3 regions of the Clostridium sp. USBA 49 genome follow, and region 3 is predicted to be linked to each of the others. Evidence: a T-box and tRNA genes for the amino acid it is inferred to sense, from the RefSeq annotation. Region 3 holds a T-box; the other regions hold tRNA genes.
What was found. The T-box of region 3 lies ahead of proS (proline--tRNA ligase). A T-box ahead of a tRNA ligase gene usually reads a tRNA of that ligase, here a tRNA-Pro.
Positions count from the first base shown of each region.

Region 1: it has a tRNA-Pro gene. The T-box ahead of proS (proline--tRNA ligase) is inferred to sense a tRNA for this amino acid. The anticodon was not compared.
Region 2: it has a tRNA-Pro gene. The T-box ahead of proS (proline--tRNA ligase) is inferred to sense a tRNA for this amino acid. The anticodon was not compared.

Region 1 is NZ_FUYD01000008.1:25,452-28,744, reverse strand. Features, by position in the region: gene B5D11_RS12560 (DUF3789 domain-containing protein) at 1-7, shown strand, start outside; gene B5D11_RS08615 (hypothetical protein) at 567-1,031, shown strand; tRNA gene B5D11_RS08610 (tRNA-Pro) at 1,032-1,107, opposite strand; tRNA gene B5D11_RS08605 (tRNA-Pro) at 1,342-1,417, opposite strand; gene B5D11_RS08600 (hypothetical protein) at 1,541-1,864, opposite strand; gene B5D11_RS08595 (transporter substrate-binding domain-containing protein) at 2,334-3,182, shown strand.
Region 2 is NZ_FUYD01000002.1:220,736-224,028, forward strand. Features, by position in the region: gene spoIVA (stage IV sporulation protein A) at 1-1,406, shown strand, start outside; tRNA gene B5D11_RS02980 (tRNA-Pro) at 1,507-1,582, shown strand; gene B5D11_RS12620 (hypothetical protein) at 1,640-1,804, opposite strand; gene B5D11_RS02985 (cob(I)yrinic acid a,c-diamide adenosyltransferase) at 1,890-2,453, shown strand; gene B5D11_RS02990 (aminotransferase class I/II-fold pyridoxal phosphate-dependent enzyme) at 2,569-3,293, shown strand, end outside.
Region 3 is NZ_FUYD01000002.1:50,484-53,776, forward strand. Features, by position in the region: gene proS (proline--tRNA ligase) at 1-1,249, opposite strand, end outside; T-box leader at 1,298-1,503, opposite strand; gene B5D11_RS02115 (acyl-CoA dehydratase activase-related protein) at 1,666-2,586, shown strand; gene B5D11_RS02120 (2-hydroxyglutaryl-CoA dehydratase) at 2,558-3,293, shown strand, end outside.

The DNA.
Region 1 (3,293 bases), on a different contig from region 3:
AAAATAATAATACAATAAATAATTTAATATTTGTAATTATATTTAAAATAAATGATAGCCATTCTCCCTATTATTTCATAGATTATATTAAGACATATTTTATTAAATAAAATAACAATTGTAATTTCTAGGGGGAAATATGGTATTTATAATAGCTCTAGTAATTTTTATTGTAGTTGTTACTGTTATGGCAGGCTGCTATAAAGCTATGAGTTTTTATATAGAAGCAAAAAATTATCAAAATAATAAAAACAAATAATATTAAAATAATATTTGTTTTTATAAAAAAATTAATTAATAATTATTATTTATGTGATATAAAAATAAAAGCTATGCATAAAAGATTTTATTTAATTTATGTATGGCTTTTATTTTTATATGAAATATTTTTATATTTTTTAAAATAATTATTTAAATTATATGAAAAATATTTATTAAAATTATAAATATGATTTGAGTACATTAATTTGATTTAATTTGGATACATTAAATTAATAAGAAGTAATAAAATTTATATATTAAAAATTTTATATACTAAGATTATATAAAATAGGAGGATTACTAACATGAAAAGAAAATATAAAAATTTGTGTGATGATATAGTTGCAGGAACATTTGCTGTTATAGGAATAAGCGCTGCTGCTTGTGCCATTTATAAATTTATGAAATGTAAAGAAGAAAAAAATCAGTATTATCAAGAAGATAAAAATGAGTGTTTTCAAGAAGAAAATCCATGTAATTATGAAAATGAAGAACTTAAAATAACAAAAAGTGCAAAAAAGGTTTTATTAAATAAAATAGGAGCTACTTATTCTGAAATAGAAGAAGCACAAAAGAACAATAAAACAGCTTTTGATTTAGCAAAAGAAAAGGGATTTAGTGAAGAACAGCTTAAAATGTTTATAAATCAAGATAGATTTTTATCTATTGATGAATTAGTTTTAAATAGAAAAATAAGCAAAGAAATAGGGGAACACGTAAAAGAAAAAATTAAAGAACATACTGATAGATGGGATGGAAAAATTTTATAATGGTCGGAGTGACAGGATTTGAACCTGCGGCCTCATGCTCCCGAAGCACGCGCGCTACCAACTGCGCTACACCCCGATAAGATTTATATAATAATTATATTTAAAAATAAAAAAAAGTTCAACAAAGATTTAAAAAAGGTAAAAACATAAGAATAAACTATATGTTTATTTATGATTATAACTCATTAATAAAATATATAGGCAATTATCCAATTGATTTATGAATTTATGAGATAGTTTCTGTAAATTATTTAGAAATATAGAAGATATAAAAAAATAAATGAGTTATCGTATGATAACTCATTTATTTTGGTCGGGGTGACAGGGATTGAACCTGCGACCTCATGGTCCCAAACCACGCGCGCTCCCATCTGCGCCACACCCCGAAGTACAATAAGTATTATATTATGAAAATGAGAAAAAATCAAGAGATTTTTATAAAAAATACAATATAAGGTCTATGAAAAAAATACCATAGACCTTATTAAAAATTAAAGGGGGAATCTAATTTATTTTTGTTTTTCTACTTTATCTTTATCTCCTGCACCTTTTGTAGGGACTGTAGAAACTACAAATCCCACTAAAATTGATACAAGAGCAGGTGCTATAATGTTTATATATTGAATGTATCTAGTACGATACATTATAAATGCTGCAATGCCAGTTATAGCCAATGATGCTAAAAAAATAATAATAACAAATTTTGCAAAGGAACTAAGAAATTTTTCATAAATTTTATGTCTTGTTGGACCACTTATTATATTTTTAAACAAAAAGTATGAAGCCATAATAATTATTATATCTACAGCGGCTGCTATTAAAAAATTTTTCATAACTAAGACCTCACTTTTAATTAAGGTAATATTAAATAAAATTTATTATAAAATAGGTAAATATAAAAATATATCAAGTTAGTTTTAAAAGTATAAGTAATATAATCAAAGTAATTTAATAATAAAGTTATACAAAATACTCTTATGTATAGTTTTAACCAATTTTTATTTTTTTAGACATAAATAAAAAAATAAAAATTTAATATCAGTAATTTTAAAATCAATAAAATGTTCTAAAATTTTTATACTATTGCCAGTAGCTTTACTGGTGCTTTTTTTATATTTTTGTTCAGCTATTAATGGAAATAGTTGTATATTAGGGCATTATCATAAAGCAATTATAGACATTAATAAAAAAATAAAAATTTAATTGCATAATTATAAAAAAACGTGTATAATGTTTCGTGAAATATGAAAAATACAAAATAAATATATAAATCTAACACTAAATACAGGGGGTCAAATTTAAATGAAAAAGAGATATTTTAAATTGGCAGCATTTGCTCTTACAGCAATTTTAACAGTAGGATTATCAGGATGTGGAAGTAATAAATCTGCTGGTGATAATACAAACTCAGATAAACAAGTAAAATCAGAAAGTAAATTAGATGAAATAAAGAAAAAAGGAAAGATAGTTTTAGGTACTAGTCCAGATTATCCTCCTTATGAATTTATTAAAGAAGAAAATGGCAAACAAACAGTTGTAGGTTTTGACATAGAAATTGCAAAGCTTATTGCAAAAGATTTAGGAGTTGAGCTTGAAATAAAAGAAATGGATTTTAAAGGGCTTTTAAGTGCTCTTCAAGCTGGAAGTATAGACATGGTATTAGCTGGTATGACTCCAAATGAAGATAGAAAAAAGAGTGTTGATTTTTCTAATGTATATTATACTGCAGTTCAAAAGGTTGTAGTAAGAGCTGAAGATAAAGATAAAATTAAATCTATAGATGATCTAAAAGGAAAGAAAGTTGGCGTTCAAAAGGGTGCTATACAAGAAGAAATTGCAGCTAAACAGATGCCAAATTCTGAAGCTAAAGCTCTTTCAAAAATTTCAGATATAACTTTAGCACTTAAAACTAAGAAAATAGATGCAGCAATTATAGAAGAGCCAGTTGCTAAATCTAATGTTTCTGCAAATAGCGATTTAGCAATATCAGATATAAATTTAAAAACTGAAGAAGCAGGTTCAGCAGTTGCATTTAAAAAAGGAAATAAAGAACTTGTAGATGAGGTTAACAAAACAATAGAAAAACTTATACAAGATAAAACTATAGATAAATTAGTTACTGAAGCAACAAACTTATTTGAATCAAAATAGAATATAGAATATTAAATTAATATTAGAAAAGTTAGGCAGCAATGCCTAACCTACTTTTATGTTTATTTATATTTAACATAAGAATTAAATATGGTTAATTAAAGTAGTTTT
Region 2 (3,293 bases), 170 kb from region 3:
CAGTAAGAACAGGAAAATCGTCTTTTATTAAAAGATTTATGGATCTAATGGTTATTCCTAATATTGAAAACTCCTATAAAAAACAAAGAGCTAAAGATGAATTACCACAAAGTGCATCTGGAAAATCTATTCATACTACAGAGCCTAAATTTGTACCAAATGAAGCTGTTGAAATTCATATTGGTGATGGGGTAAAATTTAAAGTTAGAATGGTTGATTGCGTTGGTTATATAGTAAAAGGTGCATTAGGATACTCAGAGGTAAATGGTCCTAAAATGGTTACAACTCCATGGTATGATCATGAAATACCTTTTGAAGAAGCTGCAGAAATTGGAACTAAAAAAGTTATAAATGAGCACTCTACTATAGGGTTAGTAGTAACTACTGATGGATCAATAACTGATATTCCAAGAGAAGATTATTTAGAAGCAGAAGAAAGAGTAGTAAAAGAATTAAAAGCTATAAATAAGCCTTTTATAATAATTTTAAATTCAGCAAATGTTAATGATCCTAAAACTGAAGAATTAAGGAAAGAACTTGAAGAAAAATACGATGTACCTGTACAAACTTTAGATGTATTAAATATGAATGAAAATGACATAGCTACTGTTTTTCAAATTGTACTTAAAGAATTCCCAGTTTCTGAAATTAACATAGACATTCCAGAATGGATTGAAAAGTTAGAACCAAAGCATTGGTTAAAGATCGACTTTTTAAATCTTGTTAAAGATATGTGTAAAAAAATTTTTAAGGTTAGAGATGTTAAACGCTCTATAGAAGATTTTAAAGAAGTTGAGTTTTTAGATTTAGCAGATTTAAGCGAAATAAATATGGGAAATGGTACTGCTCGAGTCATACTTAATCCTAAAAAGAATTTATTTTATAAAGTACTTAGTGAAGTATGTGGTAGCGATATTAAAGGAGAAAATGAGTTATTATCTATAATTAAAACTTTAAATGAAGCAAAGGTTGAATATGATAAAGTAGCACAAGCTTTAAAAGATGTTAGAGAAACAGGATATGGATTAGTTTCTCCACAATTATCTGAAATGAAATTAGAAGAACCTGAAGTTGTAAAACAAGGTAATAGATGTGTAGTTAAACTTAAAGCAAGTGCTCCTTCACTCCATTTTATAAAAGCTGATATTGAAAGTGAAATATCTCCAATAATGGGCACTGAAAAACAAAGTGAAGAACTTATGAAATCATTATTAGATCAATTTGAAAATGATAAATCAAAAATTTGGCAAAGTAATATGTTTGGAAAACCTTTAGAAATATTGGTTAAAGAAGAACTTCAAAATAAACTTTATAAGATGCCTGAAGATGTTCAAATAAAACTTCAAAAAACTCTTCAAAAGATTATCAACGAAGGTACGGGCGGATTAATTTGTATAATTTTATAATTTTTAAATAATTTATTTTACCTAAATCAATAAAAATAGGCTTGTATAAGCCTATTTTTATTGATTTTTTTATATCTTATGTTATAATTAAATTTGTTATCTGGGTATGGCGCAGATGGTAGCGCGCTAGAATGGGGTTCTAGAGGTCGCAGGTTCAAATCCTGTTACCCAGACCATGAGAGAGACTGTAATCTTTAAATGATTACAGTCTTCATTTACTTTTTAGAGACACATTATAATTTTCCATCGTAAAATTCAATTATTTTTATATAATTGCCACCAAGTTTAGATGTAAGATTATCATTATATCCGTAAGAATTTTTATAATTTAAAAACGAATCTTCATTTTTAAATTGTGACTTCTCATCTTGTATATTTTCTAAAGGTTTATTATACATATAATCACCTCCATAGTCATAGATTGTGCAACTTAAATTAACATATACATATAAAAAATATTACATATACGAAAGGAAGAAATATATGGATAAAATTTATACTAAAAGTGGTGATTATGGTTATACCACAAATTTTTTAGGTAAAAAATGTTTTAAAGGAGATATTGAAATAGAATTACAAGGTCAGATAGATAAAGTAAATTCTGAAATAGGTTTTTTACGAAGTTTAGTAAATGATATAGAAACAACAACAGACAAATCAAATTCATACGATTTAGATAATATATTAAAAAAAATACAATATCAGTTATATTTAGTAGGAATTGAAATTTCAATGGAATTTACTAAAGAGCATATATTAGAAGATGATATAAATTTTTTAGAAAAAAATATAGATTTTTTAATATATAATACAAAACCAATGGATACTTTTATTTATTATTCTGGAAGTAAAGAATCTACTTTTTCTCATATAATAAGATCAGAAATAAGAAAAAGTGAAATAATATTTGCCAGATTATTTCAAAATAGGAACTACCCTGTAAGTTATAAATATATAAATAGGCTTTCTGATTATTTTTTTGCATTAAGCAGATATTTAAATAATTTAAATAATATTAGTGATGAGCCTTTAAAACATATTAAATAAAAATAAGTATATAATTTATTATTTCAATATAGCTTTTATTATGTAAAAATAATTTGTAACACTTATTAATTTTTTGAATAAAATAATAAAAAATTAATAAGTTGGAGGAAAATTAATGATTTTTAATAATAGGCTAAATAATATATCTGAATATCATTTTCAAAAGTTAGAAATGATAAAAAAAGAGGCATTAAAATCAGGTAAAAAAATTATAGATTTAAGTATAGGGGATCCAGATTTACCTGTAGAAAATGAAATTATACAGGCCCTTATAGAGAGTTTAAAATTAAAAAATTTTAACAAATATCCCCCTTATGAAGGTATCGAAGAATTAAAAAAGGCTATAATTAAATATTATAAAGAAGTATTTTCAGTAGAACTTCAATTAAATGAAGTTTTAATTCTTATTGGTTCTAAAGAAGGTATAAATAATATTATACCAGCTATATGTGATATAGGTGATTATGTAATAACTCCTATACCTTCATATCCTGTATATAAAACTTGTTGTCACCTTTGGGGTGTTAATACTTATGATTTACCTCTTTTTGAAAAAAATTCATATTTACCACAGTTTAACAAAATACCAAAAGAAATTTCAAATAAAAGTAAAATGTTAATATTAAATTATCCTAATAATCCGACAGGGGCCATAGCTAATAGTGATTTTTATAAAGATGTAATAAAGTATTGTGCAAAAAATAATATTGTATTATGTAATGATGGAGCTTATAATGAAATAATAAAAGAAGGAGAAAAAACACTAAGCATTTTGCAATTTGATGAAAAAAAACAATGTATAGAATTTGGTACATTTTCTAAAATATATAATATGACAGG
Region 3 (3,293 bases):
TAAACTCTTCTAAATTAGTAGCTGTATTTGTTTTTGATTTTTGAGATTCTTTTGCTTTTTCAAAAAGGGATTTTTGAATATCTTCAAGTACTACAGGAATTTTAGTTTCTAATTCGTCAAGAGAAATAATTATTTTTTCTCTATTATCTCTTCTTACTAAAACTACTTGATTATTTTCTATATCCTTTGGACCAATTTCAATACGAAGAGGAATTCCTTTCATTTCATATTCACTAAATTTCCAGCCAGGCATTTTATCACTATCATCCATTTTAACTCTTGCAATTTTAGAAAGTCTGTTTTTAAGTTCGTTAGCTTTATCTAAAACACCAGGTTTGTGCATAGCTATAGGAACTATTATTATTTGAGTTGGAGCAATCTTTGGAGGTAAAACAAGACCGCTATCATCTCCATGAACCATTATAATAGCACCTATAAGTCGCGTGGTTATTCCCCAAGAAGTTTGATGAACATATTGAAGTTTTCCATTTTTATCAGTGTATTGAATATTAAAAGCTTTTGCAAAACCATTACCAAAATTGTGTGATGTACCACATTGAAGAGCCTTACCATCATGCATTAAACTTTCTATAGTATAAGTAGCTTCTGCACCAGCAAATTTTTCTTTATCAGTCTTTTGTCCTTTAATTACAGGTATAGCTAAATATTCTTCACAAAATTTGGCATAAATATTTAACATTTTAATAGTTTCTTCTTGAGCTTCTTCTGCTGTAGCATGAGCAGTATGACCTTCTTGCCATAAAAATTCTAATGTACGAAGAAATGGTCTTGTAGTTTTTTCCCATCTTACAACTGAACACCATTGATTATATAATTTTGGCAAGTCTTTGTAAGATTCTATTATTTTTGAATAATGATCACAAAATAATGTTTCAGAAGTTGGACGAACACAAAGCCTTTCTGTTAACTCTTGATTTCCTCCATGTGTTACCCAAGCAACTTCAGGAGCAAAACCTTCTACATGATCAGCTTCTTTTTGAAGAAGCGATTCTGGGATAAACATTGGCATATATACATTTTCATGGCCAGTTTCTTTAAACATAGAATCCAAAGTTTTTTGTATATTTTCCCATATAGCATAACCATAAGGACGTATAACCATACATCCTCTGACACTTGCATAATCTACAAGTTCTGCTTTTTTTACTACATCTGTATACCATTTAGCAAAATCTTCATCCATAGAAGTTATTGCTTCAACTAACTTTTTTCCATTTTCTTTAGCCATAGTTATATTCTCCTTCCTAAATTTTTAAAAATAAAAGCCTTCAATCCCAAAAGGGACCGAGGCTGTATCGGCGGTACCACCCTAATTGATGTAAAAACATCCAACTTAAATTCTATAACGGTAGAATCCGCTGCAATTTTTATATATTGCAGAACTCTAAGGCGGGTTCAAAATATAGCTTTAGAAGTCTCACACCATATAACTTCCTCTCTGTAAAAGCCTTTATTTTTACTATTCCTCTTCATAGTTTAATTATATAATTATATACCAAAAATATCATAAAGCAAAAGATATATCCTGTCAATAATAATTTGTAAACTAAATTTTTATAATATACAAATATTTTATTTATATCGGTATATTATTTGGAAATATGGAAACATTTAATAAATATAGAAATTATTTTGGAGGTAGTTATGAGAGTTGGTATACCAAAAGGTCTTTTATATTGTAAATATTATCCTTTTTTTTATAGTTTTTTTAAGAGTTTAGATGCAGAAATTATAACATCAGATGATACAAATAAAAATATTTTAAATGAAGGAGTTAAATATTGTGTAGATGAAGCCTGCCTTCCTATTAAAATTTTTCACGGTCATGTAGCTGAACTTAAAGATAAATGTGATATTTTATTAATACCACGTATAATGCAAATTAGAGAAGGCGAATATATATGTCCTAAGTTTTGCGGACTACCCGAGATGGTAATAAACAGTATATCTAATTTACCTAAAATAATTGATACCCCTATATATGCTTTTAACAAAGAGGAATTATTTAATTTTGCTAAAAAAGCTGGAAAAATGATTACAAAAGATAATAATAAAATAAAAAAAGCTTATGAATATGCTTTAAAAATTCAAAATGACTTTAAAATAGGAATTAAAGATGAAGGTTATGATATTAATGTAGCTTTATTAGGCCATCCATATAATGTATATGACGATTTTATAAATATGAATGTAGTAAAGAAACTTAATAGATTAGGTATAGGAGTTATTACTGAAGAAAATATAGAAAATCAATTTATAGATAAAGAAATAAAAAAGTTATATAAAAAGCCATTTTGGACTTTTGCAAGAAATTCATATGGTGTTGCTTCATATTTATCTAAAAATAACAAAATTAATGGAATAGTATATATATCTTCTTTTGCATGTGGAATAGATTCAGTTATTTTAGAGCTTATAAAAGATAGAATAGGTGCGTTTCCAATGTTAGTTTTAAAAGTAGATGAACATACTGGAGAAGCAGGAGTTGATACTAGATTAGAAGCTTATAAAGATATGCTTGAAAGGAGAATTCAATATGAAAATTACATTTCCACACTTGGGTAACGTATATATTGCAGCAAAATCATTATTTGATGATTTAGGCATAGATTATGTCATTCCACCTATGAGTAATAAAAAGGCTCTTGAAATAGGATCTTATTACTCACCAGAAGAGATTTGTCTTCCTTTTAAAATTATGATAGGCAATTACATACAAAGTATAGAAATGGGAGCAGACACTATAATAATAACAGGAAGCTGTGGTCCTTGCAGATTTGGAGAATATTGTGAAATGCAGATTAATTTATTAAAAAAATTGGGTTATGATTTAGATTTTATTGTTATAGATTCTCCTAAAGATATAGGATTAAAAGAGCTTTTAAATAGGATAAATAAAATAGGAGAAATTAGTAAAAAATCTAAATCAGAAAAATTAAAAGCTTTATATAATGCATATAAAATTATAAATTTAATAGATGAAATAGAAGATAAAGCCCATTATCTAGCAGGTTATGAATTAAATAGAGGGGAATGTAAAAAAATTTTAAACAATTGTAAAAAAGATGCATTAAACTCTAAAAACAGTTTAGATACTTTGTTAATATTAAAAAAATATAAAGCTAAATTAGATAAGATAAATATAGACAAAAATAAAAATCCAATAAAAGTAGCTATAATTGGAGAGATATATACTATCATAGAACCTTTTTCTAATTTATATATTGAAGATAAATTAATGGATTATGGAGTATGCAGCAAAAGAAGATTAT